Regions from separate parts of the Sporosarcina pasadenensis genome, predicted to be linked through region 1. Evidence: a T-box and tRNA genes for the amino acid it is inferred to sense, from the RefSeq annotation. Region 1 holds a T-box; the other holds one or more tRNA genes.
The links. A T-box is a leader RNA that pairs with one kind of tRNA and senses whether it is charged. The one in region 1 lies ahead of metG (methionine--tRNA ligase), so its partner is inferred to be a tRNA-Met.

Region 1 (15,133 bases):
AAGACATTTCCTTGAAAGTAATTCCACGTGATGTGATAGCCGATCGGCAGCCATAAGCTTTTCGTTGCGTCAAACATATAGGCGAATAAAATCCCGACCAATGCAATGTTGATCAGTCCTAACACGCTGACGTTCGGATTCATGCCGTGCGCCAAACTGAACACGACAGCTGATACGACATAAATAAGCCACTTCGGATTTCCGCGACTTTCCATCGTCGACATGACATACCCTCGGAAAAAAATCTCCTCAGAAAAGCCGACAAAGATGAACATGACGAGAAATGATATTGAGAACAGAGAAAACTCGGGTTTAGTGAGTGAATTAAGTAACGTTATATTTCCGGTAGCCAATAGAATAAAGAAAATGATTGCAATTGACACCGCTCCAAGCAGGAGGCCGAAACCTAAATCTTTCAACGGACCCCTGAATCCAAGCTCTTTCAATGTCCCTTTATTCACAAAACGCCATAACAAAACCGTCGCGAGCATTCCGCCAACTGTCCCGCCGCCTTGCGTCAAAAGGAAAATCCATGGATGCCTGTCGAATGCGGCCATAATATCCATATCGTAATTTCCGTCTTGAAACGGGAAATCAATGAATGCCAACAAGACTGCGCCGGGCAAGGCGAAAATTTGCTGGGCGATGAACATCGCAACGAACGCCAAAAAAATTAGCCATCCTGCACGAACTTGGTTTGATTCGTTTTTGAACAAATGATAACCCCCTATAGTTCCTAATCTATGCCGCAAATAAGGCTCAAATGAGCGTATTCACCCGTAGTTGTTCGGGGCTGACTCGCCGTGTGGCTCCGACGAGCAATAAAAACAGAATGTCCATCACGAGCACGCCGATTAATGAAATTAATGCAAGAGCGACCCATCCGCCTCCATGTACATTCATGAAAAAGGATTGTATTGCCAAGGCGAAAAGATGGATCGCTACGTAAAATTTGAACGTGTTTTCCGTTCTTTTTTGCAACGCTCGGTCCCCAAAAGCTTTCACCACATCTTTTAACACAATGAACAAGTAATAACCCATAACCATTTTGAGGACTAATAGAAAACCGGAGTAAGTCGACCAGCCAAATGTAAGAGGTATCTCCGAAAGATTCACGAAGACGGAAGGCAATGAAACGAAAGCGCCGACCAATGCGACAAACTTCGCTTTTTTCGCTACTGGATACGCCTCAACAATTTTGGAACATCCTGAAAAAATTAGGATATAGCCGATTGGATCTGCTAATAGATCGATGCCGACATGGAGTCGGAAAAAGATGAATACATACCCCCAGAAGATTTGCCGCAATGCTTTATTCACCCGAATTCCTCCCCGTCTTTTCCTGTATAATCCTGTTGACATCCGCTTGTTTTAAATAAGGGTGCTGCCAATTGTAACCACCGTTGCTCGTGAATGGCTCGCCTGCCGCTGTCGTTCCCGATAGATGGATAGGGAAAGAAGAGGGGATTGAGGCAGCGGTTTGATCCAATTGCATTGCCACCGTGACATGTTCCGCTTCAGCTAAATGGATGGGAAGCTCAATGCCATCCAATGTTTTATCTTTTTGAATATGACTACCTGTAATGGATAGACGGAGCTCGTCTCCTAAGGCGTTGCGGAATGGGATTGAAATCTTTTGGATGGAAAGCGGTTCGGTTGCCCAAAATGTGTGTGAACTCTTGCCATCATTACTTCCCCCGCCTGATGATAGCTTGAGTGGAATCGGATCGTCCGAAGCAATAGATTCTGAAGGGTGGATGATGACTTCGCCGATGGATACGGTAGATGCCTTACCGTCTGAATAGTATACTTGCATCTCATTGAAAGAACGATCCTCGTCTGAATCATTTAATTGTCTTAATTCTACTGTTATACTTCTGAGCTCTTGATGTTTATAAGTGTCCACTGCGTGAGGGCTGGCCTCAGGATAGATAAAGTCACGCTGCGGCAGTCCTTCGACATCCCCTAGTACTATGTAATTGATGTAGGATTGATCATTTTTATTTGCCAAGTAATAAAAAGTGACATTGCTATGATGGCCAATTACCGCTTCAATATAATGATCGAGAAAAATAGGTTCTTTCAACTGTTTTGAGTAGGCGTACAATGAATTCGCAAGCCAACTAATTGAAATAAGACCGATTGCCACCCAGAAATAACGTTCTTTCATAGTCATTCCCCCTCCCATCCTTTTCTTTTGTTTGTTTATTGTCTCAAATGAAGGGAGAGATTGCACCATTTATTTGGAAGAGGAGAGTTTACCACCGCTCACACCATTGTTATCACCGCTCGGTAGGGGTTTATCACCGCTTAGAGTGAGTTTATCACCGCTCAACACGACTTTATCACCGTTCGACCATTTATTGGGTGTTTTCCCGCTGTTGGAAGGTAATTTTCCCTAGTGTACAAGTGGAAATAAATTTATCACCGACTCACTACAATTTCCCTCCACTTTCAAAAGAAAAAGCCCTCTCACAAGAGAAGGCCATAATTTATTTCACCTTAACAGATTGCTCCTTCAACCGTTCCAATTCCACGTCAATCTGCCCGACATCAATCCGTTCGAACAGCGGTTTGACGTCAACCAAAGCTCTACCGCTAAATTGAACTTCTCTCCATTCAAATTTCCTCACTCCTAACATCCTCCCCACGTCCTCACTCGAAAACGGCAGGAAAGGGGAGAGGAGCTGCGCCAAATTTGCAATGACGTAGACACACGTCGCCATTGTCCGCCCACACGCTGCTTCATCCTCTCTAATCTGAATCCAAGGCTTTTCGTCATCAAAGTATTTATTAGCCCGGCGGATAAAATCAAAAATCGTTTCGATTGCTTCTTTGGAATGGCCGTTTTCGATTTTGTCGCCGACAATACGGTAAAGGTCCACAACAGTCTTTTTAATATCCCCATTAACCTCGGCATCCGGCACAACCCCATCATACGATTTCTCGACAAACTTCAACGTCCGGTTAACGAAATTCCCGTAAGCGCCTAACAGCTCTGAGTTATGGCTATAAATGAACTCGCGCCATGAGAAATCGGCGTCCCTGCTTTCCGGAGCGTTCGCCGTTAAAAAATAACGCACTGAATCCGGATGATAGCGTTCCAAAATATCCGGCACCCAAACCGCCCAGTTTTGGCTCGTCGACAATTTTCGCTTTTCCAATGTCAAATATTCATTGGAAATGACATGAGTCGGCAATGCGTCTTCCTTGCCGATCCCCTTAAGGATGGCGGGCCAAATGATCGTATGGAAAGGGATATTGTCTTTGCCGTGCACGTAATAGGAAATCGTATCTTCATTCCAATACTCCTCGAAATCGACACGGTTCAAAGCAGCCCATTCCTGGCTCGCGGAATAATAGCCCGTCACCGCCTCAATCCATACATACACTTTCTTATCCTCATAACCTCTTACAGGTATTCCGACGCCGTTCGCCAAATCCCTTGAAGCCGCTCGGTCACGAAGTCCTTCCCGTAAATAACGTTCGGATTGGTGAATCGCGTTTTCACGCCATCTGCCTTCCGCCTTTGCGCTCCCGACATATTTTTCAAGTTCATTTTGGAAAGCACTTAATTTGAAATAAAAATGCTCCGTTTTCCGCACGGTCGGTTCATTCCCGCAAAGCTTGCACGTACGATCCGACAAATCAAGCGGATCTAAAATCGAGCCGCAACTGTCACATTGATCGCCTCGCGCCCGGCTTCCGCAATGCGGACAAATGCCCTCGACGAATCGATCCGGAAGAAAACGCTCGTCAAACTCGCAATACGTCTGTTCCACTTCCTTTTTGAAAATTAATCCGCGGTCCAATAACGTTAAAAATACATTGCGGACAACTTGATGATGAAACCTTCCATCTGTCCGCGTGTATATGTCATACGAGAATCCTAATCTAGAAAAACAAACGATGAATTCCGTGTGATAACGGTCCGCAATTTCCTTAACCGATATTCCTTCGGCATTCGCCCGGATCGAAATAGGGGTCCCGTTGCAATCACTACCTGAAGCATAAAGAACCTTCTCACCTTTTAACCGATAATACCTCGCCAAAATATCACCCGGCAATAGCGCTGCAATATGCCCAAGATGTAGCGACCCATTCGCATACGGCCAAGCCCCTCCGATAAAAATACTCATGTACCTTCCTCCTCTGAATAAAATAAAAAACCCCGCCCCTATCGATAAAAATCGATAAGGACGGGGTCTATCTCCCGTGGTACCACCTTACTTCACAACCAGCTTACGCTGATTGCCTCCAAAAGTACGCGCCAAAAAAAGCGTTATACTTTGACGTGGATAACAAGCGCCAACCCTCGGCGCATCCTACTAGTCCGAAGACGTTCAGTGCGCGGCTCAAGGATCATGTTCAAAAGATTGGTCCGCTTCATTTCCACCATCAGAAGCTCTCTAGGCGACATCCTCTTTCTACTTTTCCCTCTCATTGCCTTTTGTAAGATGTAATTGAAATAATTATAGTCGTTTGATTCAGAAGAATCAATAGTGTTTACCAATTCGTAGGCGGACGCTTTTGATCGTTGCGATCTTCTGTCGTTTTGTTGTTTTTATTTTTCACGTTGTCATTTTTCCCGATCACACCCAAATCATCGGGACTGATGTCATAACCGTAACCAAATTCCTCGCGATCCAGCGTGTTGTCTTTTTTAATTTTCTTCTCTTTTGCCATAGTCAATCACCTCCCGGTATATGGGAAGCATGGACAACTGGGAGATGATTATTCATTTTGCTTATTCCTCTTTCACCGACAATAAAAACGCATAAACCGCTTCGCCTTTCACATCGCCACTCCATATCGCTTTGACAGACATGAAATACCTTCCTTCAGCCGTGGGCACAATTAATACTTTGTTCTCCACTTCCGCGACCGTTATTTCGCCGTCTTTATGGATGAGCACTTCATATGCATCAGGCTGCGGAAACTTCGCCCATTCATCAGCAGCAAAAAGTCTGAAGTTGATTTCTTCCCCGGGCTTCACTTGATTAGCGCGTACATGTTCCAAAATCTCCTGCGCAGGCGTTGGTTCCAGTGAGCATTTTTTCTCTGCCGTTTCCCAGCAGTGCTTGTCGTAGAATGCCTGAATACTGTCTCTGTCATAGGTAACATTAATTTTAGGTTTCAAAGTGATTACAGTCTCCTCTGCATTCTCCAACTCGGTCGTTTGAGGCAAAGGAGCTGCTATTTCTTCCTCGTCTTTTTCATCATCCACACAGCCGACCAACAATAACCCTATTAGCAACACATATAATAACAACCATTTCTTTATTGCAATCCTCCCCTTTGCACGTTTTTACCGTGTCATTATCCATTTCTATCCACAGTCTATCATTCATACAATTCATAAACAATATGAATTATTTAGATAAATAAAGGGTTTCCTTGGTTTATGTAGTAGTAAGAAAGAAGGGGTAATTTGTAAAAAAATGTACGTGTGTCGAAAAGGAAAGGGCGTGGGGGAATGATTGTGCAAGTGGACGGTTTAAAAAAACGGTATAAGAAGGATTGGGTGTTGAAGGGGATTGATATTAAGATTGAGGAACCGCAGATCATAGCGCTTGTTGGACCGAATGGTTCGGGGAAGACGACGCTGTTGAACTGCATGACAAATCTATTGTCGTTCAACGAAGGAAGTGTCGAGGTTCTTGGGAAATCAAACAAGGATCCGTCCCTCTTCTATGAAATTTCCTATTTGCAGGACAACCGGATCCTTTACGGGAATTTGACGGCATACGATCATTTGAAATTCATTTGCCGTGTGCAAAAACTGCCGGTGTCCCGCATCCAAGAAGTTGCTGAAAGGGTAGGGATGACAAGTTATTTAAAAAGGCGTGTCCGCAATTTCTCGCTTGGAATGAAACAACATTTATTGCTTGCAATGGTCATTCTCAACAAACCGAAGCTGCTGCTCATGGACGAGCCGTTGAATGGCCTTGACCCGACAAGCGCCATCAATATGCGGACTATTTTATTGGAATTGTATAGGGAAGGGACGACGATAATCATCTCGTCTCATAATCTCGATGAAATCGACCGGTTGACGAATACGATCTACTTCATGAAGGACGGGGCTTTATTGAAGGAGTCGCTGGAAGAGATAACCGTCATCCATTACGAGCTGACTGTCAGCAATCTGGTGAAGGCGAAAGAGGTTTTAGAAGAAGCCGGACTACCATTTACGATGAATGAGGAAGGTCAATTGGGCTTCAAGGAAACGGATGTCCCGTTGCAAAAAATCATCGGTCTATTGTACGGAAATGGAATTGACATCCAACATATCGATAATCATAAAGCTGGAGCGGAAAAACGATATCGGGAGCTGTTTGAAGAGAGGGCAACAGTATGATGCAGTTTGCTTTTGAGCTGCGGAAGGTCATCTTCAGCAAGAAACTGCTGTATGTATACTTGTTCATCTTCTTGGGTGTCGCACTTCTTTTCATTCGGAATGTGACGTTCCAGCCGTATATTGAAAAAGAGGAAAATGAACGGATCGGTACACTCATTCAAAAATCGCAAAGTTTGAACAGGATGTATACGGCTGCCTTGGAAAACAACCCGGAAGACAAAGAGATGAACAAGTTGAAGCTGATTAACTCTTCCATGCTGACGAAATTGTACGAAATCCGGGCCATTAGCATGGAAAAATGGAAAAACAAATTACCGATAGAAAATGCTTTTTTAGAGGAAACGCTTCATTTCAAGGAGGAGGGGGGAGAGTATGATCTACCGGTTGGGGAAATCAATAAAATGCTTGCACTAAATCATAAGCACCTCACCGAAAATATTAAACCTCGTCATGCGACATATGGCATCGCCTTGCCGAATTTCTTGAAGCTTGTCGTAGATCTATTTATGAACTTCGGGGCGATCATCATTCTCATTATTCTAATAGGGGAAATCATGACTAGCGAGTTTGAAACCCACTCCATCAATTTCTTGTACACGCAGCCGGTCGAAAAAGGGACTATCATAACGGGCAAGTTTTTCAGTTCGATCCTTGTCTATTTCCTGACGGTTATTGTTTTACTGACGGCAACAGTGCTCGTCGGGCTGTTCGGATTTAAAGGGAAGTACAAGTATCCAATCATGATTGAAAGGAATGGGGAAATCGATTTTATTACGATTGTGCAGTATATAACGCAAGGATTGACGGTAATCAGTGTAACGGCAATTATGGTCGTCGCCCTTCTTTTGGTTTATAGCCTGCTGTTCAAGCATACGTTATCTACCATTTTCGCCTTGCTCGCGACGTTGGTAGCGGGCTATGGATTGTCCGCTTTCATTAAATGGCCATTCTTCTTCTGGCTGAACCCATTTCAATACTTGCTGCCGGAAGAGCGCCTGCTAGTGAGGAATGGAGCCGATTGGTACCAAGGAATCCCGGTCATTTTGCTAGTGACCGTCGTTTTATTTTTCATTGCGAGGAAGAAGATTGAAACGAGCCGGGTCAATTGAGGGAGGTTCTACTTGGAAGGCAAGGGGCAGAGACAGAACAGGTTTGGAGGGGAAAAGATGTTGCGGCTTATTCAGTTTGAGGCGATAAAGGCGTTCAAATCCATGTTTTTCAAAGTGATCTTGTTGGCTTTCACTATTTTCATCATCGCCTATTATGCATATGTCTATATGAATACAACCCGGGTGGAGGATTTGCTGACTGAATCTGAAGATAGTCTTTTCAGGGTCCAAAGTGAATTGGAGGAATTGGAGGCTTCGGTAGCTTCCGGTAAGTTTGACAAGGAAAGCAGGGAATATAAAAATCGGAAAAGTGACTTGGAGGATTTCTGGTTGCCGATGTATAGCAAAGAAGTAGAGGCATATCGAGCGGAAGATTACAACCGGATGCTGGATATGGAAATCGAGCATAGGGCACGATTCTTTCTGCCAAGGCTTGCTGAGGGGGATTTTTGGTCAAGGGAGTGGCGCACATTATTCACGGAACAAACGAGCTATGAACAGTTGAAATTGCTGCGGGAAAGGGAGATTCGCCCTCTTTTGCCGTTGACAATGTTTTCGGATCTGACGGTATATGATCAGTATTTTGGCGAGGATGGTTGGGACAAGTTTATAAAAAAAATGAGCACGAAATATTCGTCAGAAGGAGTCCATTATGCGAATCGTCTGTTGACCCTTCTGTTTAGTGTATTCGGTGCAGGAATATTCATCTTCCTGTTCGGTGATGTCGTGACGAGGGAAGGGCTTGGGGCAAACGGGCCGGTCCATCTGCTTCGGACCCAACCGATCCGTTGGTATCAAGTCATCATTAGCAAATTCATCATGGTTTTGGGCGGGACTCTTCTGTTGCTCGCATTATTCAGCGGCCTAGCTTTGCTGCTTGGAACGGTGTTTGACAGATTCGGAGAGTTAAATTACCCCGTGCTCATTTATGGTGAGGCGAACGGCTTCACTTTTATGGAGATGAGCACTTTCATCTTGAAGTCGGGAGCTCTCTTCTTCTTGGTGCTTGTTTTCTGTTATTCATTGCTCTTTTTATTTTCGCTTGTCGTAAGAAAAACGGCGATTGCCGTCGGGCTGATGCTCATCATTTTATTCGCTGGAGTGAAAATGTCCGAGCAATCGGTTGCGTCCCCTTGGGCGCCTTACCAGCCATTCCAATACTTCGCCGTTCCGAAAGTCGTGACAAATGAACTTGCTGTTATGGCGAAAAACTTTGCATTCTCCTTCTCGAATGGATTGATTGCGTTGGGGGTGGCGAGTGTAGTCGTTTGGATGGCGATTGCTGTTGTGTCGGTTGTGCAATATCGATTTGCACGGTAAGGATTGAATGTGCTGCTCATCGGATAAGGCCGATGGGCGGCTTTTTTTGCGTGGGGGAGTTTATCACCACTCGGAGGAGCTTTATCCACTTACACGACCGTTATCCCCACTCAACCATTTACCAGGCATAAATCTGAAGCATATCAACCACCCATCTTAAGAATTTCTTCATAATTCCCCTCATCGAATGTTAAGATTTAACCACTACAATTGGTATCATAGAGGAAAGTGAGGTGCGGATGATGGCGAAGTTCACAGTGCTCATGGCGGATGATGATAAGGAGATCCGCGATGGGATCGAGATTTATTTAAAAAATGAAGGATATGACGTCTTAAAAGCGGCGGATGGGAAAGAGGCGCTTGATTTGATTCAAACGAATGAAGTCCATCTGCTCATCCTCGATATTATGATGCCGAATATGGACGGGATTACAGCGACGTTCAAAATCCGCGAGGCGCAAAACATTCCGATCATCATGCTCAGTGCAAAGGCGGAGGATTCGGACAAGATTCATGGATTGTCGGTCGGCGCAGATGATTATGTGACAAAGCCGTTCCACCCGCTTGAGCTGATGGCGCGTGTTAAGTCACAGTTGCGAAGGTATGTACAGTTTGGCACATATGACGGCCAGAAAAAGATTGAGATTGACGGGTTGGCGCTCGATGAAGATGCAAAAGAGTTATCGGTCGATGGGAAACCGGTGAAGCTGACGCCGATTGAATATAAGATTACTGAATTGCTCATGAAAAACGCGGGGCGTGTGTTTTCGATAAATGAGATTTACGAGCGTGTGTGGAATGAAGAAGCGTATAATGCGGAAAATATTGTGGCGGTCCATATCCGCAAAATTCGCGAGAAGATCGAAGCGGACCCGAAAAATCCGAGATATGTAAAGGTGGTGTGGGGCATTGGATACAAAATCGAGAAGTGAGTGGGGTTCACTCATGTTATCAGTCATCGCTATTGGAATTGCGGTAGTTAGCATCGTCCTTTGCTCACCCCACATCATCGATATGATTGAAAGCGGATGGGAACGATCAACACGTGCCATCGCCTATTTTTCACGCATTATTAGAGGAGGCGCGGCATGATGAAAAATAAATTTCTCTTATTACTATGGGCTGCGCTAGTTACGATTGTGCTGCTCGCCAGTCTTTCATTTGCAAGGCAGGGTACGGGGCTGATTGGAAAGGGCTTTTCCGATTCGGATGATATGAAGTGGCGGATAAACGAATTTTATGATGTGATCGGTCCTTCCGTGCTAAACCCGATCAACATAGAAGAGGCAAAGAAGAAAATTACAGTATCCGAGAGCGAAATTGAAGAGCATCGGACTCGCTATGGCACACTGGCAGATCAGCTCGCCAATATCCATGATCAATACGCACAAAGAATTGCCGATGCAAAGGATGCTAGTAATGACTTAATAATGGAGACATTGATTGAAGAACGGGATATTAAATTGGAGGATATCCGAAAGAATTTTGAGGGAAATGGACATGTAGAGGCGAAAATCCGTAAAAAGAAAGAAAAGGTTTTAGAGAATTATTTGAATGAAAATAAAACCAAATCCTATTCATTACATGTCGCCTATGAATTAAAGAATGTAGAAACTGGCGAGACGTTTTCTCATGGTGATATTTCGAAGCCTGCTGTATATAAAAAGAGCTTCAATGCAAATAGTGAATACTTAAAGGCAAGCTCATTACCGGGACGCTATTCAGGATGGACAACGCCTTATATTAATTACTACGAAGATGCTCATGTGTCCGATGAAGAAATAACTGCCATGGCAAATCCCGTGCAATCTTTTGAAGGCGTTGTCATCGTTCCGAAGGTGGCCTTTGAGAAAGGCGGTGCTTTATATGCCCAATACAAGGATTTCAACAGAGGCAAATATGGCATGTATACTTTTTGGGTCCTTGGCTTGCTGGCGCTCATCTCCTTATTAACTGTCATGAAGTTTCAGAAGGAATGGGTAACAGGAACACCGATTGCAGATTGGTATTCTGAAGTGAAAATTGATGTAAAGGCAGCGGCATTTTTTATGTCAGCGCTGATTTTATTAGAATACATCAATGGCGAGTCCCACAATCTGTTGAACGTCCTTACGCACCAACGACTGGAAAGATGGGTTATTTGGTTTGGCACCTTCTTTATAGGTGGCGTCGCCATGACTGCATTGCTTGCATTCCAGCTTGTGAATGGCGTGGAGCGATGGAAGCAGGAAGGAGTATTTGCAAAGGATGTAAAAAACAGTTTCACACTTCAATTCTTAAGGGCATGGCGTGAAATGTTCTTGAAAAAGTCGATTGGCGTTCAGTCGTTCATCCTACTTATCGGATTTTTCCTAGCGGGAATCGGATTCTTAGTCGGCCTTATGAATGGGTCCTTATTCATCATCTACGTTTTTTGCGTCCTTTTCCTTGGCCTCCCAGCCCTTTATATTTTCGTCCGGCGTTCCGCGTACTTGAACCGGATCATCGTTGCGACGGAACAGATGGCAGCAGGACGTTTAAATGAAGATATAAAAGTGGAAGGCCGTTCACCGCTTGCGGATCACGCGAAAAACCTCAACAATCTTCGGGAAGGCGTGCGGGTTTCCATGACCGAGCAGGCGAAGAGCGAGCGGTTGAAAACGGAATTGATTACGAATGTGAGTCATGACCTACGGACGCCGTTGACATCGATCATCACGTACACCGACCTATTAAAGGATGAGACGATTACACCTGAAGAACGGGCGAAATATGTCGATATATTGGATAAAAAATCGCAACGGCTGAAGACGCTCATCGAGGACTTGTTCGAAGTGTCGAAAATGGCAAGCGGCAATTTGGAACTACACAAACAGCGTGTCGATTTGACGCAGTTGCTCCAGCAGGCGCTTGCAGAGCATGCCGAAGAAATCGCCGAATCGGGGCTCGATTTCCGGACGACATTCCCTGAAGATATGCTAATTGCCTACGTAGACGGCCAAAGATGGTGGCGCGTACTTGATAACCTGATCGTCAATGCAATCAAATACTCATTGCCTGGCACTCGCGTGTACGTAACGCTGCAAAAAGCAGGGGAGTCTGCAGAATTCGTCGTGAAAAACATTACGAAATATGAGCTTGGTGAAAATGTCGATGAACTGTTCGAACGTTTCAAGCGTGCAGACACATCGCGTAATACCGATGGCTCGGGTCTTGGGTTAGCCATTGCACAATCGATTGTCGATATGCACGGTGGAATCATGAAAATTGACCTGGACGGCGATTTGTTCAAAGTAACAGTATCCGTGTCGACAAAATAAACAATCCGCATGCAATGCCGAGAAAATTGGCAGGCATGCGGTTTTTCTACTTATCGTCATGCATTATTTCAGATTTTTAGGTGTTTCCAATCCGAATTTAATAGCAAGTTCTCGCAACCGGTCTGGATCTGGCTCTTTCAACCAATATTCATTCGTTGGCTGAGTGAGACTCTGTTCTATATTTGTTTCAGTTTCCGGACGATAGTGAAACACTTTTTCTTTGTTATGGAAAGTGATTGTTTCAAAGAACAGAAACCGCTTTTCATCTTCTTGATTCTCGGGAATTAGCTCTTTGAATCATTCTGCTTCAAGATCTTCTTCGTAGAATAAACCGACGGAATGTCCTTCTTTTATGATTAAATCCTCCATCAAACACCTCCTAGAAGAGTCCTGGAATCTGATCTAATTAGCTGGGAACCATTTGTTAAGGACTTGTGCTAAAAAGAAGCTCACCACTATCTTTAGCAATAATGTAATAGACGCGCTCCTTTACCCACCCGTCATCTCCCATAACCCCACCGCCTGTCAGTATGAAACTTTCGGGATTGGAAGGTTTCATTGAATAATAAAGAATGTACACTTTATCTAAGTCCTGATTCTCATGACTATATTCGATACTATCAATCGTAAACGCTGAAATCTCTTTGTCTTTTTTCAGGAAATCATTCGCTTGTGACTCTACTTCTTCCAGAACTGTCCTGTCAGCTTTCGGCTCCATCGACTTTTTTCGGGTGTCTTCCAATTTACTTTCCTGTGCGGATGTATTGTTTTCTTCATTAAAACCTGTTTCGTATTCAAACGTTTTACCATTCACTTCAAGATAAACTATTTCAACAGTCGTTACATCAATGGACGTTTTATCAGAAACAAAAAGAATTCTAACGCGTTCATTTTCCTTTAAATCAATTGGGAACTCGATTCTTTCACTTCTCTCAAAACTCTCCTCTGTATAATCGAGATTATATTCAATTGCCTGAGCTTTAATCCCATAACTCGGATCTAATTCCGAGTTGTTAATCGTAATTGGCTGATTAGGGTCGATGGTAATCCAAAAGTATGAAGTGCCGGCGTCATTTTTATAAATACCCATGTCTGTGACTCCAATGTCATCACGGACAATCTCTTTGTTACAACTAGTCAGAAAGATAAGGATAACCATAAAGACAAGTGCATTTTTAATTGATGAATGTCGTATGCTAATCACCCCTAAATGATTTTTAACCGAGACTGGACCATTCTCCGCTTCACTTCCCATTTTCATCCTAACACAATTAATAAAAATTACTATTCGGAAAATTAATACCCGCTATAATCCTCGGCAACAAAGGTTTACAACCGACCAACCAAAGGAATACAGATAGAAAAACTTTTGCTCGGAGGTGGCCGTTTTGTATAGCCGATGGATGGATTTGGATAGGCGATATAAGCGGGTCATTTTCTTGGTCGGAACAACGGCGCTTCTGCTCGTCGTTGCAACGTCCGGATTTATGTATTTCGAGCATTTATCGCCATTTAATGCATTATGGATGACGATCATTTCAGTTATGACGATCGGTTATGGGGACATTTACCCGACGACCGAGGAAGGCCGGTGGTTTGCACTCTTACTTGTACCGTTAGGAGCGGGAGTCGTGACATATGCACTCGGAATCGGGGCTTCCTATTTCATCGAGCAGCAATTATCGAATAGGGTGTGGGTGAGAAGGATGGAAAAGCAAATATCCAATTTAAACGACCATATAATCGTCTGCGGTTTCGGGCGCGTCGGAAAGCAAGTATATAAGCAGCTGAAGGAGGAAGGTGTTCAGATCTTATTCATTCATGACAATGAAAGCGATCTAATGGAATTCGTTGAACCTGGTACACTCCGAATCATCGGCGATCCGACCGACAAAGCCGTCTTGATGAAAGCCCGTGTAGATCAAGCGCGAGCTCTTATCACTGCACTTTCAAATGACGCCGATAATGTTTTCATCACTTTGACTGCAAAAAGCATCAACGAGGACATTGTCATCGCCGCTCGGGCGGAACGGGATGACTCGGAAGATATATTGGAAAAAGCCGGTGCCACTAGCGTCATCAACCCTTCCGTCATCGGAGGAAGGGAGTTGGCGATGTCTGTCATAAAACCGAACGGCACCGACTTCATAAATGACCTAATCCGTTCGGAGGAAAAAGAGTTCATGGTAGGGGAAGTAGCTCTGGAAGATACGGAACCGTTTATCGGCATGACGATCGAGGACGCGAACTTGCAGAAACACTATGAAATCACCCTCGTCGCGATTTTACGAAATGAAGAATTGTTCAGTAATCCGGATCTGAGTGAGAAATTCCAGCAGGGAGATACGCTGATTGTCATTGGAAATCCGAAAAAAATCGAGCATTTCCGTGTTAATAAAAATAAAGGACATACACCCCGATAAGTAATATACCGAGATCCGCAAACATATGGATGATCCAGGATGGCAGGATGGTACGGCATTTTTCATTCACAAGCTGAAAGATCAGCCCGCCTGCCCAAAGCCCTCCAACAGCTAGCAATAAAATCGGCAATGTAAACCATGGCAAGAAGATGGCGATATGGTATACGGCGAAAAAGAATGGCGGGTAGATGAACCGTATTCTTGATTCGTCAAAGATGTTAGGCAGCAGTCCGCGAAAAAAGAATTCCTCGACAATCGAGTTTCCAATCAAAATGTAAAGCGCGATGAACGGGAAGACGGCAGGCGTGATGCCGGATTGCAGCAAGTCGTCCCGCAAGGAAGCGATGTCGATGACCTGTTGCAATAAAAGGAAGGCTCCAATGATGAGCGCCATTATTGAAATTCCTAAAATGAAGGCAAGCCGAATGCTTTTTCGATCAGCTTTCCTGAACCGAAGAAAAGGAAACTTCGTTGCACGGAATAGCAACAAAGGGATTGCAAGAAATAGGATGACCTTCGCGACTGTTTTGACTCCATATGACACACCGACACTTTGTTCAATCCATAACAACAGTAAAATGCTCAGAATAGGAAAGAAAGTCCCAAACCACTTCTGCATAT
Region 2 (15,133 bases), on a different contig from region 1:
ATAATTCCGGAGCTGCTGTCCCTCTTACATTCGAAACGAGATGCATGACGTGCGAATACCGCTCAACGACCATGAATTCATCCGTTTCCACCGTTTCCGGCACGCAGACTCGTCCAAAGTCCTCCAGCTCCTGTTCTACAAGCATAATATGTTCACCTTTCTCCTTTTCATCGGAGAGCAGGTCCTTCTCATATGCTTCATCCTCGAATTCCGTCGCCCCTCTCGGCCGCGTTCCCCCGATTGGACGCGTGCTCAACTCCATTCCGCGTTTCTTGAGCAACAATTCCGGAGAACCCGACACGACAGCAAATTCCTTGGCTCCGATTGACGCCATATAAGGCGATGGATTGAAGGAACGCAATGCTTCGTACATCGAAAGCGGGTCAGCGGATAGAAACTTCGATTGTCGGACGGTTATGTTGACTTGATTGACGTCTCCATTCGCAATATAGCGCTGGACATCACGCACCATCTGCTCGAATTGCGGTCCAGTTACCGACACTTCCACATTTTCAGGTCTTGTATAATCGATTGCATAGTCAGCTGGCGATAGTAATCGACTTACGATGCCGGCTTCTGCCGCCTCCATCCATTCCCTTTCCACTTCCGACGCATCCAACCCCCGCCCAGGCAGTGTCATGAAATAAGCGGTATCCGTTTCGAGATCGAGGACTGCCCAACGGTCAAATAAATAGAAGAAGACGTCCGGTGCCTCTAGGTCATCCACAGTCATTTCAGGAATCGGCTCATATGTCCGGGCGTAATCATAGCTGATGAACCCGATAGCACCTCCTTGGAAGTCCGGCAGCTCCGGTACATTGTCCATTTTCATCGATTCGACGAATGAAGATACTAGTTCAAGAGGTTCGCCTTCCCTTATTTCCTTCGTCCCGTCACGCCATTGAAGTTCCAATGATTGGTGCTGCTTGCTTGTTAACGTTACTAACGGGTCGACACCCGCGATGCATAGTTTGCCTGTTCGTCCGCTTTCCAGCAAAACGTGCTGTTCCACCGTTTTCGCAAGTTCTTTATATGCGTAAAAAAATTGCTCCTTCGTCATTTCAGTCTTCTTATAATCAGGATGCAATTTATCCATTTCATTTTCCCCCAGCTCGATTTAATATAGATATCTTAACGTGTAAAGCAGGGTTTAGGCTACTATTCTGAATAAAAAAAGAGAGCTGCATTAGCTCTCTCTTCAACAATCCTTCTCTTATTCTTCCTCAAAATGATAAAGCGGGGTGCTTAAGTATCGTTCGCCGTTCGACGGAAGAATAGCAACGACCTTTTTGCCTTTCCCAAGCTTTTCTGCAACTTGGAGCGCCGCGAAAATGGCTGCCCCGGAGGAGACGCCGCCCAGGATTCCCTCTTCCCGTGCAGCTCTTCTAGCAGTATCATAGGCTTCGTCATTCGTCACTTGAATGATCTCATCATAAATGTCCGTGTCGAGCACTTTCGGTACGAAGCCCGCACCGATCCCTTGGATTTTATGAGGCCCTGGCTTTCCACCCGAAAGGACTGGCGAATCTGTCGGCTCCACGGCAACGATACGCACGTCCGGGAAGCGCTCTTTCAATACGCTGCCCGCCCCGGTAATCGTCCCTCCTGTACCGATGCCTGAGATGAATGCATCGACCCGATCGAGCGCATCGGCAATTTCCGGTCCTGTCGTCAGACGATGCACTTCCGGATTAGCTTCGTTATTGAATTGCTGCGGCATGAACCAGCCGTTCTTCTCAGCGAGCTCTTCCGCTTTACCGATAGCCCCTTTCATCCCTTCCGCTCCAGGTGTAAGGACAAGGTCTGCTCCATAAGCGCGCAATAGATTCCGGCGCTCCATGCTCATCGTATCCGGCATGACGAGAACTGACTTATATCCTTTTGCGGCTGCAATCATCGCAAGACCAATGCCGGTATTCCCGCTCGTCGGCTCAATGATCGTGCTACCTTCCTTCAAATCTCCAGACTTCTCTGCAGATTCAATCATTGCAAGCGCAATCCTGTCTTTTACACTCGATCCCGGATTGAAGTATTCCAGTTTTAAATAAATGTCCGCACTGTCCGGATTTGTCATACGGTTCAACTTAACGAGCGGCGTTTTTCCAACTAGGTCCGCAACCGTGTTCCCGACTCTACTCATTCCTACCCACTCCTAATCCCTAGTTATTTGATATGTTTTATTGTATTAATAGTACACCCGAATTGTGAACAGTGTCAATCATTAAAGACTACCTTATCCTTTCCCTCTTTTCATATGTATAATCTAAAAAAAGCTGTTCAGAACCGTCCTTTAAAGACGACTCCAATCAGCTTTTCACTTCATTTTCCATAAAACCATTTTGCATCGAACTCTTTCCAAAACGCTTCGGGATTGACCGATTGAGGAAGCTGTTCGATGGCCAGCTCACGTTTAATGTGCTCCTTCACTTCGTTAAAGGAGAACGTCCTGCCTCCGACCACTTCATTCACTAGGATAATCGCATATGTACCGTCCTGCAGCTTGACAGCATTCCCGAACTTTCCTTCCTTCAGTTTGGATGCCGCTTTGTATATTGCAGGGTCGACCGTCTCCGTCTCAGCATTTATATAGCCGATGTCGCCGCCAAGGCTGGCTGAAGCGAGATCGGTCGATAGCTCTTTTGCCAACGCATCAAAGCTTGACCCTTTCGACAGCTCATCCAATGCCTGCTCCGCCTCTTCCTTTGTCGGAACGATGATGACGGATGTCCGGTAGGCGGTCAAAATATTGTAGAGGGATTCATTTTTCTCATAAAACGCTTTAACTGAAGCATCATCAATGACGACGTCATTCGACAAGACTTTCTCCAAAATAAGGTGAGACCGGATTTTTTGCCGTGTTTGCTCGATATCCATTCCCGAGTGCGATCGGCCGTCCACCGAAGTGATCAACGCGAGTTCCAGTTCGATTTCCTCGTCCGTCACTTTGATGCCGTATTTCTTTGCGGCCGTCTCCATCACTTTATTGTTGACGAGATCGAGAAGCACTTCTCTCCCGACTTCCTTTTCCATAGCAGTCATCCACTGCCCTCTCGTAATCGCTTCGCCCGCTACCGAAGCAACCTCTTCATCAGGTTGCTTCGATTTGTCAGGGATGAGCCATCCGATAAACCAAAGGACGTTACAAGCAAAAAGGACGCCAATAATAGCAAGAAGCGGTTTCGTTTTCAATCTCCTTCTTGGAGGAACCGTCTCCTGGACGTTACGACCTTGACCGTATTTCATCGATAAATCCTTCAAGTTCTTCTTTCGTGAATAGATACTTCTCTAAACAGAAGTGGCACTCGGCTTCCGCTTGGCCGTCTTCATCGATCATTTCTCGGATTTCCTGCTCTCCAAGACCGATGATTGCGTTGCCAAAACGCTCCCTAGAGCAATTGCATCGGAATGCAACGTCCATGCGATCGAGGATTTCAACATTCTCTCTCCCCAACACTTCTCCGAGCACTTCCTCCGGCGTCAACCCACGGTCAATCATCCTAGAAATCGGTTCAACGTTCGCTAACTTTTCCTCAAGCATGCTGATCGTCTCTTCCGTTGCACCCGGCATCACTTGGATGATGAAGCCGCCTGCAGCTTTGACAGTATTGTCGGGATTGACAAGGACACCCAAGGCCACTGCTGAAGGAACCTGTTCCGACACGACAAAATATTGGGTGAAGTCTTCCGCAATTTCACCGGAAACAATCGGAACTTGTCCTGTGAAGAAGTCCCGTAATCCAAGGTCTTTCACTACCGTCAACATTCCTTCTGTGCCGACAGCGCGCCTGACGTCGAGTTTCCCTTGCTCGTTCAGTTCAAAATGGGTGTGCGGATTCGTAATATATCCTCTTACATCCCCATTAGCATCAGCATCAACGACAATTGGTCCAGCTGGGCCGTTCCCTTCGACTTTCACCGTCAGTTTGTCATCGCCTTTCAGCATCGCTCCCATCATGAGTCCAGCCGTCATCGTCCTGCCTAAAGCTGCTGTAGCTGTCGGCCATACATGGTGCTTCTTCTGCGCCTCGCCGACTGCGTCTGTCGAATTCACTGCATACGCACGAATTGTTCCTTCAAAAGCTAATGCTTTTATCAAATAATCATTCATCTAGTACTACTCCCTTCAAACATTTCTTTCGTAGATCAAATGCAGCCCCTTCAACGTAAGGAAATTGTCTACGATATCAATCACATTCGTCTCACTGGCAATCAATTCAGCAAGGCCTCCTGTCGCAATGACAGTCGGCTCCACCTTACTGTGCGCTTTCATCCTTCCAACGATACCTTCCACAAGCCCTACATATCCATAAACGATACCCGCTTGCATCGCGGCTACGGTGTTCTTGCCGATAATATGGTCTGGCCGCGTCAATTCGACACGCGGCAATTTGGATGCCCGATCGAATAACGCCTCCATGGAAATGCCGATTCCAGGGGCAATCGAACCACCCATATACTCACCTTTTTCATTCACATAACAGAATGTCGTCGCTGTACCGAAATCGACGATAATGAGCGGAGAGCCGTAATCATGAATAGCAGCGACCGCATTGACAATACGGTCCGCACCCACTTCGCGAGGATTTTCGTATTTTATATTCAATCCCGTTTTGACGCCCGGTCCGACAATGAGCGGCCGCAAGTTGAAATAATTCCTGCACATTTGCTCAAGCGGAAACATGACCGGCGGAACGACAGAGGAGATGATGATGCCATTGATATCTTCAAAACTTAGGCCTGCATGGGTAAACAGCGCTTTCACGGACATGGCATATTCGTCTTCCGTTCTTTGCCTGTACGTTTCCATGCGCCAGTGGTGCTTCAATTCACCTTTATCATAGACTCCAAGAACGATATTCGTATTTCCTGTATCCAATACTAGAATCATTTTCTTTTCCTCGCTAACATTCGTCATTTTCCAAAACATCATAACAAAAGCGGAAGGTGGCGTCTAGCCAATCAACAGCATGGTTTGATTCGTATAAATTAATACACTCTCCCCAACCGATGCTCGTAACGCTACGCTATTACTCGCAAAAGCCGTTCTTCGTTACGGCTTTAGCTGCCACCTGTAGCTGGATGATACCATATGAAGTGGAAATAAAAACAGCCGACTGCCTTAAAAAAGCAGTCGACTGGAATATCATCCTTTACAGTAGCTCCGTAACGTCAATCTCTTCTATGTTCATCAATCGGAGGAAGGGATTGATCTCCACCATTCTCTTTCGGCAAGTCTCCGATGGAAGGATCTGCAGGTGCGCCTGTCGAATCCGAATGCACAGTGTCTTTTTCAGCATCTGCATCATCCGTTTTCTTTTGTGAGCCATTTCCATTTTTCTCGTATGGACGCTCAGGCAGTGTGCCATGATCTTTCAAGTGATTGATCTGCTCTGCATCCAACGTTTCCACTTCGAGAAGCGTCGTTGCAATCAAGTCGAGCAAGTTTCGGTTCTCCGTCAGGATATTAGTTGTGCGCTCATATTGTTCCTTAATGATGCGCTGCATTTCCTGGTCGATTTCATACGCGATCGATTCGGAATAGTTCTGTTCGGAATTGAAGTCTCTTCCAAGGAAGACATTGCCGCCTTGCGCCTGGCCGAATTGCATCGGTCCGAGCTTTTTGCTCATACCGTATTCGGTCACCATCGAACGTGCAATGCCAGTAGCACGTTGGAAGTCGTTATGGGCACCTGTAGAAACTTCGCCAAGAGCGATTTCTTCCGCTACACGTCCTCCAAGGAGTCCGGCAATTTTATCGAGAAGTTCAGGCTTCGTCATGAAGTAACGGTCCTCTTTCGGCAACATGACCGCATATCCGCCGGCCTGGCCGCGAGGGACGATCGTCACTTTATGGACGATTTCTGCGTCATCCAACATAAGGCCGACAACGACGTGACCCGCCTCGTGGAATGCGACAATGTTTCTTTCCTTTTCAGAAATGACCCGGCTCGTTTTAGCCGGTCCCGCTATGACGCGGTCCGTTGCTTCATCGATATCTGACATGTCGATTTTCGCCTTGCCGCGTCTAGCCGCGACTAATGCAGCTTCATTCAATAAGTTTTCCAAGTCAGCACCCGAGAATCCTGGAGTGCGTTGCGCCAAAGCTTTCATATTGACTGACTCGTCAAGTGGTTTGTTGCGCGCATGCACTTTCAGAACCGCTTCACGGCCTTTAACATCCGGACGGCCGACAGTGATTTGACGGTCGAAACGTCCTGGACGAAGAAGTGCTGGGTCAAGGATATCCGGACGGTTTGTCGCGGCAACGATAATGATTCCTTCGTTTCCATCGAACCCATCCATTTCAACTAATAGCTGGTTAAGCGTCTGTTCACGTTCGTCATGCCCGCCTCCGAGACCAGCGCCCCGTTGACGGCCGACTGCGTCGATTTCATCGATGAAGATAATACACGGCGCATTCTTTTTCGCATTTTCGAACAAGTCGCGGACACGGGATGCCCCGACCCCGACAAACATTTCAACGAAATCCGAACCGGAGATCGAGAAGAACGGAACACCGGCTTCACCGGCAACCGCACGTGCCAAAAGTGTTTTACCTGTACCAGGAGGTCCGACCAAAAGGATTCCTTTTGGAATACGCGCTCCGAGTTCAGCAAATTTACGAGAATCTTTCAAGAAATCCACAACTTCTTCAAGCTCGGCTTTTTCTTCATCCGCACCCGCTACGTCTGTGAATCTGACTTTTTTGCGATCATCGGAATGGAGCTTCGCCTTACTTTTTCCAAAATTCATCACTCGGCCGCCACCGCCGCCTTGTGCTTGATTCAATAGGAAGAAGAATAGGATGATGATGATAATGAATGGAACCAATCCTGTGAAGAAGGCTACCCATGCACTCGTTTCTGGAGCAGGTATGATTTGGATCTGAGGGTTATTCGTTTTACCGGTAGCTTCGATATTGCGAATCACTTCCATAACAGAAGTATCGCTCATCAAAACATTCGTCGTGAATTTTTCTCCCTCTTCATAGCCCTTCATCGTACCTTCAACAGTCAGAACATCACGCACTGGTTGAAACGATAACGTCTCAATATCGCCTTTTTCCAACGATGTATAAAATTCATCATACCGAATCTCTTTCGTTTTCGGATTTGGATTATTTAGTGAACTGAAAATCCCCATAATTGCAAGGAAAATCAATCCGTATAGTAGAAAGTATCGAAGTATACGATTCATCCCAAGCCTCCTCATTTCTTTCAACAGAAAACTACTGTAAATCTTATCATATAACAGATTCAACCTACAAAGGAAATGCCTTTCTTTAAGGTACCGAAAACGAACTGTTTTTCATCCTTAATTATTCATGACTCTAAAGACGAAGATGATAGTATTCCAACTTTAAGCGAATATGGAAAAAGCTTTCCACCGCCCCTTGTAAAGGTTTGTTGAAAAGCTTTCAGAAAGAGTAGATTTCCTTTTTCAATACACCGATATAAGGCAAGTTCCTATATTTTTCTGCGTAATCAAGCCCATAACCGACAACAAACGCATCCGGTACAAGGAATCCGACATAATCCGCTTTCAAGTCCACTTTTCGTCCCGTCGGTTTATCAAGCAACGTTACAATTTTAATGGATTTCGCTTTTCGGTATTTGAAAAGTTCAACTAAATAATTCAATGTCTTACCGCTGTCAATGATGTCTTCGATGATCAAAACGTCCCGGCCTTCCACACTTGCATTCAAGTCCTTGACAATTTTCACTTCGCCGGATGACACCGTCGCATTTCCATAGCTAGATACGTCCATGAAATCCAATTCGATATACGCATCGATCCGTTTAATCAAATCGCTCATGAAAGGCAATGCCCCTTTTAGGACACCAATCGCAAGCGGGAATTTATCCTGGTAATCCTCCGTCAGGACGGCACCAAGTTCCGCAATTTTCTCCTGGATCTGTTCTTCTGTGATAAGCACTTCTTCAATATCGTTTTGCAACATCGAGTTTCCTCTCTTTTCCATTAAGATTTTCACTTAGCTTTCATTTTGAATATGTACTTTTCCCGTTCCGTTTTCCGATTCTTGAACTGGATGCCATATCGCACGCCAGGAATGGCGCAAATTTCACCGTGCGCAGTTGTGACAACCGGCATTTTCCGCCGTTTTTCAGCGCCGATTTTTTCGTCAATGAACAATCTGGACAAACGCTTCGGCCGAGCCATGCCCGGTAGCAATATTCGATCTCCGTCTTTTCTGCCCCTCACGTAAAGCGGCAAGTCTACATCGGGTAAGTCGAAATACATTACTTCCTCAGCTTCCTCGTTGTGTCCGTCAGCAATGTCCCAATACAGCAGCTTATCACCCCAGCTCGTCCATTCGCCTTTTTCCAGCATTTGAATGGGGACGTCTTCGTTGTCCTCATTTTTCACAACCGAAACGATACCGTATTCCCGAACGAACCGGTAGCCTTTCGGAAGATCAATCGTGACATTTCCCGAACTTACAGATAGGTGATGATGCAATTGATTCAAAAGTGCCGTATTGTATTCAACAGGTTTGATTTCCCCGAAGTAAAGATAATTCAATAGTAGTGGAATAAAGCGCTTTTGTAAAGCAGTGTGCATGCTTTTAAACAGATCAGACGGAAAGGTCGGCAACCCGTCTTCAGTGAAGGTCACAATAGAGGCAAAATGCTCTTTCGCCATGCTATTCAATAACATTTCATCCTCCTGAAGCCCAACCGTCATTTTGACGACATTCAATGCTGCCGAAGGATTTTCCGACAAGATGATCGGTGCAACATGTCGGCGGAGCCGATTCCGCAAATAGGCGTCACTTTCATTGCTCGGATCCTCCCTGAATTGTGTGCCATGATTCTTCACATACGTCATAAGCTCTTCCTTCATCGCTGGAAGGAAAGGCCTGATGACGGTGCCGGCATCAATCGTCCTACTCGCAGGAATACCGAGAGGGACGCTTCCCCTGGACAATTGCATGAGCACCGTCTCCAATTGGTCTTCTGCGTGATGGGCGGTTGCCAGCACATCATAGTGCTCCGCACGCATCACCTCGTTGAAAAAGGCATATCTTCCAGTACGGCAGACGTCCTGCACATTTCCGCCTTCCTTAGCTAGAATGGAGGGTACAGGCACATTCCCGCCAAAGAAAGGAATTCCGAGCTCCCTACATAGCTCTTCCACAAACTCGCCGTCATCCGCAGACTCTTGCCCGCGAAGCATATGATCGACATGGACGGCAGCCACCTCAATCCGCAATTTTTCGCCGAGTTTTGCCATGAGTAGCAATAGTGCAACAGAATCCACCCCGCCCGAACAGGCGACAAGAACCCGTTGCCCGGAAGTCACCAATTCCTCTTTATGAATGAAATCAAGGATTTCCTTTTCAAATGCCTGCATTATTCGCCCCTCCACACTGTTGTCTTTTCATCTACCCCCTATTCTACCCCATAACTTTTTCCCGGGAAATAAATCGATTTGTGGGCTTTATTGTCGTCCACTTCGGTAAGACGTGTTCAACTTTCATTACTAAAACGGTTCGGTCATCCGCAACAACACCAAATTTCCTTTCCATCTCGGACATTATACGGTCGGCTAACGGCTCACATGACAAGTGGCCGTACTTTTCCAATATTCCATAGATCGCCTCCTCCTGCTTTTCAATCGTCACCGACCCGTTAAATACGCCGTCCGTCAGCATGACGATAATATCTCCCGATTTCAATTCTTCATTTGTTGCTTCCACCGAAAATGACGGAAGGAATCCGACGGGAACCGATTTGCTGTCAAGTCTAAGGAAGTCTTGTCCACGCTTAATATACGTGCTCATCGAACCCGCCTTCCAAGACCAAAGCCGGCCGTCCTGCAAGTCAATCAAAGCCAAATCGAGCGTCGCATACATGTCGTCAAGGCCATTCAACGACATCATATAATGCAATGTATGCATCGCCGTTTCGGGATCCATTTTTCGATCCAGGCATTCCCGCATGAGACGAATCACTTTTCGACTTTCACGGTATGCATTCATATCATGCCCCATTCCATCTGATAGAAGAACAGCGGTGAGGCCATCATGGATTGGGAACACTTCATAAGCGTCGCCCGCATGGAACGTCCCGCCGCCAGCTGTCGCCACAATCCCATATTCCATTGAAAAACGGACAGCCGAGCAGAACATAATTTGAATATGTGGGAATGGGTCTTGCAGCACGACAGTCTTCTCCACTTTGAACGGCTCGCGATAGACATCCTCCAACAACGGCAATATGAGTCGTTCCGCCACAGTTGTATCCGTCTCGAAATCCGAACGCCTTTCAGGAATTGAAATAACGATCCGATAAGCTCCTTTCTCCTCCGATAAAATATCGATTTGATAGTATTCGATTCCTTGAGACTGCAAATGCTTCCCCAATTCCTCCTCTGCAAGATGGTTAACCGTCAACTCCCCTTTTATATCATTCATGATTTTCTCCAAATGGTTGCTCATATCCCTCAACTGCAACGCAAGCATTTTCCTTCCATGCTGAAGTTGCCCCATGAGAAGGTGGTTGGAAGCCGATTCCTCCAACTCGGAAATCAAACCTGCAGAGCGGATGCACTTATATTTGATCCTTTCCTCGACACGGTGACGTGCCGCTTTCTTCGTCGCGGAATAAGTCCCTTCCCACTCGTAGAGCAGACGAGCCATCCCTCCCCCATTCCCCTCCCAACATTTCGAATATCTAAAACAGGACTGACAAATTGAAGGGATGTTTTGTTCCGCATTGCTGTCATCTGATGAGAAACGATCATTGACAAGATTGGACATGAATTCTGCGAACTGCTGGAAATCGGATAATTGCTCGTCAAGACGATCGGTCAGCCATTGCTGCCGCTTCACAGAAATGTCCTGTTGAGCGCCGGGCGTAATCATCCGGCTAAGCGGCTCCACTTTCTTTGCCGGGACGAAGAAAAATAGAATCGTCGCCAATCCGATCGTCAGAAAATGGGAAGTATCAAGCGGCAATGTGAAATCATATAGCAGAAAAAAAACGGATACCGCAAAGCCGCCTGTGGCAATACCTAATTTTCCGAGCCTGCAAAGAGCGCCTGCAAAGAAGCCTGTCATGCCATACACCGCCATCATCCCGGTAAATGACAGTTCTGCAATTCCCGAAATCGCGGCGATCATCATCGCAATCGTCGTGGAAAATGGGAGACCGCCGGCAAGCGCTGCCAGCAAAATGGTCAAATGAAGAAGCAATCCTGAAATTGAAATCGGACCGACCATGAGATTGCCCATCCCGGTTGTCGCCATGATGCCGACAATACACACAGCCCCGAGGCGTTCCGGCGACCACTGGCCAAAAAAGATGCGCTCCCTATGAGGGAAGGCGACAAACAGGAAAAATGTCATGAATAGTGCCAACACAGCTTCGAAGCCGATCGTCAACTGCACATCGACAGGCGTATGCCCGCTATGCATGATAAACTGCCAAAGAACTTGGACAACAATGATCGACCCTGCAACGGTCAATGGTATGGACTTCCGCATGAGAGGATGCTTACTCACTACATTGAACAATAACAACTGTAATAAATGGATCACTGCTTGTCCTAACCCTAAAAAAGCCCCTCCGGCAATTCCGCCGATGAATACATAAATGAGATGTTTCCTGAATCGCATCTGCGCCAACGCCCAAACCGGCAAGAAAAAAGGCACGGCCGCGTCAAACAAAACTGCTTGCGACAAGAAAAACGTACTTAGTAAAAAGAACGCCGCCATCAATACATACATCTTCCGCTTCCCCACCGTTTCGAACACCTGACGAATCTGCTGGCCTACCGGTCTTTCAAGATTGCCTATCATCTTCATCTCACATTCCCCCTATGTCTACTTGCAACTGAGTATACATAGGCCAAGCCAAAGAATTTGTCTGTTCCTGACAAGTGGATCTAAAAAGATTTCGACTCGTTCCGAAGTCTTTTTCTATTTTTCAACGAAAGGTTGACAGACACCATAAAGCCATGTATTATGGTTATTGTCGTTCAGAACAAATGAACAACATGGCGGCGTAGCTCAGCTGGCTAGAGCGTTCGGTTCATACCCGAAAGGTCGTGGGTTCGACCCCCTCCGCCGCTATATAGAAATGCGTAGGCGGCCTGCTTAGATGCGACAGGCATAAGAAAACCCGGCGTGTGGCGCTTTTTGCCACTTAGCCGGGTTTTCTTATGACCCCGAGCATCTGGCCGCCGAAGCTGGACAATAACTCAAAAAAGCGTCCTGTCAGATGACAGGACGCTTTTTTATGCCGAAAAACGCATAAATCGTTAGATTCACGCATAAAATGAAAAACTCACGCATAACTTCATCCATATACGCATAAACGCCTGCAAATCCGCATAAACTCCCGCAAACGCGCATAAACTCTTCCAATCACGCATAAATTAATAATGTCCTTCTCTCTTTATCGAATCAACTCGATTTATTCCTTATGATGCGAATCATGCCAAACAAAATCCGAGAAATAATTCGTACTCCCCTTGAAGTTCTCATTCTAGCCGACTAACTTCTCCTTTACTCAAGTTAAATTCTCGTTTCCGCACAAAGACTTCTCCTTTATTCCAAGTAAGTTCTCGTTCCGGTCCAATAACTTCTCCTTTATCCCAAATAACTTCTCGTTCTTGCTAAATAAGTTCTCATTCCCATATGCTGAATACAAAAAAAACGATCCAACATCATAAATAGATGTCAGATCGCTTATAAGAGATTCATTTCCACTAATTGAAACAGCCAGCAAGTTACCCTCTTCTTGCGCCACGGCCACCGCGTTTAGATTCTGTTGCTCTTTTCAAAGTTGAAAGGCGTTCTTCACTGTCTTTCATGAATTTAGCCATCTTTTGCTCAAAATTCTCTGGACGTTCATTATGGCTAGGACGGCCACCGCTGTGACGAGGACGTTGAGGGCGTTGAGGACGTTCAGCTTCCGGTTTCGCTTTTCTGATCGATAAACCGATTTTTCCGTCAGTGCCGACATTCATCACTTTCACTTCAACCATATCGCCTACTTTTAGGTGGTCATTGATATCCTTCACATAATTGTCCGCTACTTCACTAATATGGACCAGACCAGTTGAACCGTTCGGCAGTTCGACGAACGCACCGAAGTTTGTGATCCCTGTAACTTTCCCCTGTAACTTGCTGCCTACTTCAATTGACATAAAAAAAATGCTCCTCCTTAAGATTTAAACGGCCACTTTTCAGAAGCCTTTTACCATATGGCGAGTCCTGCAAGTGCAAGATCCTTACTTTCATTATAGCCAACAAAAAAAGAGTGTCAATAAGACTACTCTTTTCCGTCATCTTTTTCGTCTTTTTTCTTCTTATTTTCTGGGACGGTGAAGATGATTTCATTTTTATCAGATAAAAAATATTCTTTCCGTGCAAGCTTGGCAATATAGTCATCGTCATCCAATTTCACAAGCTGTTTTTTAAGAAGTTCTTGCTCTTCCTTCACTTCTTCCAACTTGGCGAGCGTTTCAACTTTTTCCTGTTCTATCTCCTGCAGCGTCTGCTTTTGCTGAATATACATATTCGTCATCCCGCCGAGCACGGCGAAAGCGATCACCGCATAGATGAACAGTTTCTTCTGAAGCCGCTTCTTCTGCTTGTTTCTCCACATTTCTTTTTTGCGCAACGAGCGGATATATTCAGTTTCAATCGATGCAACGGTCTTGGATGATTTCCTTTTCCTTTGCTCCATGTCCTGCACTCCCTCTCATCACTTTACGAAATCCGATAAGTCTAGTAATTATACATCATTTCTCTTCGGATTTAAAGAGAGAGTCAGAGACTTTATAATAAAGATAGATGAATGGAGAAAGAAGAAATCTCACAATCTTGACGAGAAGCTGGAACGTTCGGCTGATGATCTTCGCCACGAGCCTGACGATGAACCAGATCGGCTTGATAATCAACATGTTCAGGATTCTCCCCAAAAATCTGAAAGGCCGGTGGAAAATCGAGGCGTATAAAAGCATGCCGCAAATTTGAGCAACCGGATCATACATCCTCCACGCCCCATCCCGGACGACGAAAAGAACGTAGAACGATGCGCACCCGATTACAATCCATCCGACCACTTCCAAGGGGACCGCGTATTTCCGGATGATCGATTTCTTACCGGTCGCATCCACGCCCGTTCCGATCAAATCCATCAAGACCCCGGCCCCGATGCCTGTCCCAATCATTGCAAGAAGACTAAGAAACTGGACGGAGAGACTCATCCAAACAATTTATGGAGGAAACCGCGTGAACCTGCATCTTCTTCGTCATATTGCATCGTGGTGATCGTGCCTTCCAATGTAAGAAGCCCTTTGTCTACATCCAAATGGACGATGCGCAGCTCCTCCCCGCGAATTACTAATACTCCTTGAGATGTCCTGACAATGAACTCCTCTTGGTCGAACCGATCGATTGTTTTGACAGATGTAAGATCCATTCTTTTTCGATTTCTCATCGTGATGACATGATCCCCTGATGGAATTGCGTATGTTGGATTGTCGGTCTGGATTTGCATACTATTCCTCCTTTGCTTGTACGTTCACTGCCATCTTATGCGCCCCAATAAAAAAACATGACAGGAAAAGTTCCTGTCATACCCTCAATCTTCATCGTCAATAAATTCTGGTTCCACCTTGTCCAGCTTCTCTTCCTTCAAGATTTTATACATCATCGCAGCGTCGTCCTTCTTCGTCGATTCCTTCAGCATCTCGACCTTCGCCGTGACGACTTTTTGACCGAAACGGATAGCGAGCTCGTCGCCCGGTTTGACGACCGACGATGCTTTTGACACCTTACCATTGATCGTTATGCGACCTTGATCGGCCACTTGTTTCGCCAATGTCCGTCTTTTAATCAGACGTGAAACCTTCAAAAACTTATCTATTCTCATTCCTTTTCCCTCCCCTTCGCCAGTTGCCAAAATTCCTCAAGTTCATCAAGCGTATAGGCGGAGAATTCCCCTCTCCCGTTCTTTACGCTTTGCTCGACGAACGAAAAGCGCCGTTTGAATTTCTCATTCGCATGGGCCATTGCTTCCTCGGGTGACAACTTCAAGAACCTCGACAGGTTGACCAATGTAAATAGGACATCCCCCAGCTCATCCGTCTGGCTCTG

Region 2: it encodes a tRNA-Met, which carries the amino acid that the T-box ahead of metG (methionine--tRNA ligase) is inferred to sense. The anticodon was not compared.

What each region holds. Positions count from the first base shown of each region.
Region 1 covers NZ_JBFEGM010000009.1:124,736-139,868, reverse strand. The annotation lists gene AB1K89_RS13515 (CPBP family intramembrane glutamic endopeptidase) at 1-716, opposite strand, end outside; gene AB1K89_RS13510 (hypothetical protein) at 760-1,320, opposite strand; gene AB1K89_RS13505 (hypothetical protein) at 1,313-2,170, opposite strand; gene metG (methionine--tRNA ligase) at 2,493-4,139, opposite strand; T-box leader at 4,193-4,453, opposite strand; gene AB1K89_RS13495 (hypothetical protein) at 4,507-4,686, opposite strand; gene AB1K89_RS13490 (hypothetical protein) at 4,748-5,260, opposite strand; gene AB1K89_RS13485 (ATP-binding cassette domain-containing protein) at 5,477-6,361, shown strand; gene AB1K89_RS13480 (ABC transporter permease subunit) at 6,358-7,470, shown strand; gene AB1K89_RS13475 (hypothetical protein) at 7,528-8,790, shown strand; gene AB1K89_RS13470 (response regulator transcription factor) at 9,033-9,722, shown strand; gene AB1K89_RS13465 (hypothetical protein) at 9,700-9,882, shown strand; gene AB1K89_RS13460 (sensor histidine kinase) at 9,882-12,089, shown strand; gene AB1K89_RS13455 (hypothetical protein) at 12,514-13,344, opposite strand; gene AB1K89_RS13450 (potassium channel family protein) at 13,478-14,512, shown strand; gene AB1K89_RS13445 (CPBP family intramembrane glutamic endopeptidase) at 14,481-15,131, opposite strand.
Region 2 covers NZ_JBFEGM010000015.1:42,964-58,096, reverse strand. The annotation lists gene AB1K89_RS16400 (anthranilate synthase component I family protein) at 1-1,096, opposite strand, end outside; gene cysK (cysteine synthase A) at 1,214-2,140, opposite strand; gene AB1K89_RS16390 (peptidyl-prolyl cis-trans isomerase) at 2,320-3,243, opposite strand; gene hslO (Hsp33 family molecular chaperone HslO) at 3,221-4,108, opposite strand; gene AB1K89_RS16380 (type III pantothenate kinase) at 4,124-4,888, opposite strand; gene ftsH (ATP-dependent zinc metalloprotease FtsH) at 5,170-7,197, opposite strand; gene hpt (hypoxanthine phosphoribosyltransferase) at 7,418-7,960, opposite strand; gene tilS (tRNA lysidine(34) synthetase TilS) at 7,990-9,375, opposite strand; gene AB1K89_RS16360 (SpoIIE family protein phosphatase) at 9,419-11,830, opposite strand; tRNA gene AB1K89_RS16355 (tRNA-Met) at 12,024-12,097, shown strand; gene AB1K89_RS16350 (S1 domain-containing RNA-binding protein) at 12,757-13,176, opposite strand; gene AB1K89_RS16345 (FtsB family cell division protein) at 13,302-13,718, opposite strand; gene yabQ (spore cortex biosynthesis protein YabQ) at 13,774-14,241, opposite strand; gene yabP (sporulation protein YabP) at 14,238-14,534, opposite strand; gene AB1K89_RS16330 (RNA-binding S4 domain-containing protein) at 14,619-14,909, opposite strand; gene yabN (bifunctional methyltransferase/pyrophosphohydrolase YabN) at 14,906-15,133, opposite strand, start outside.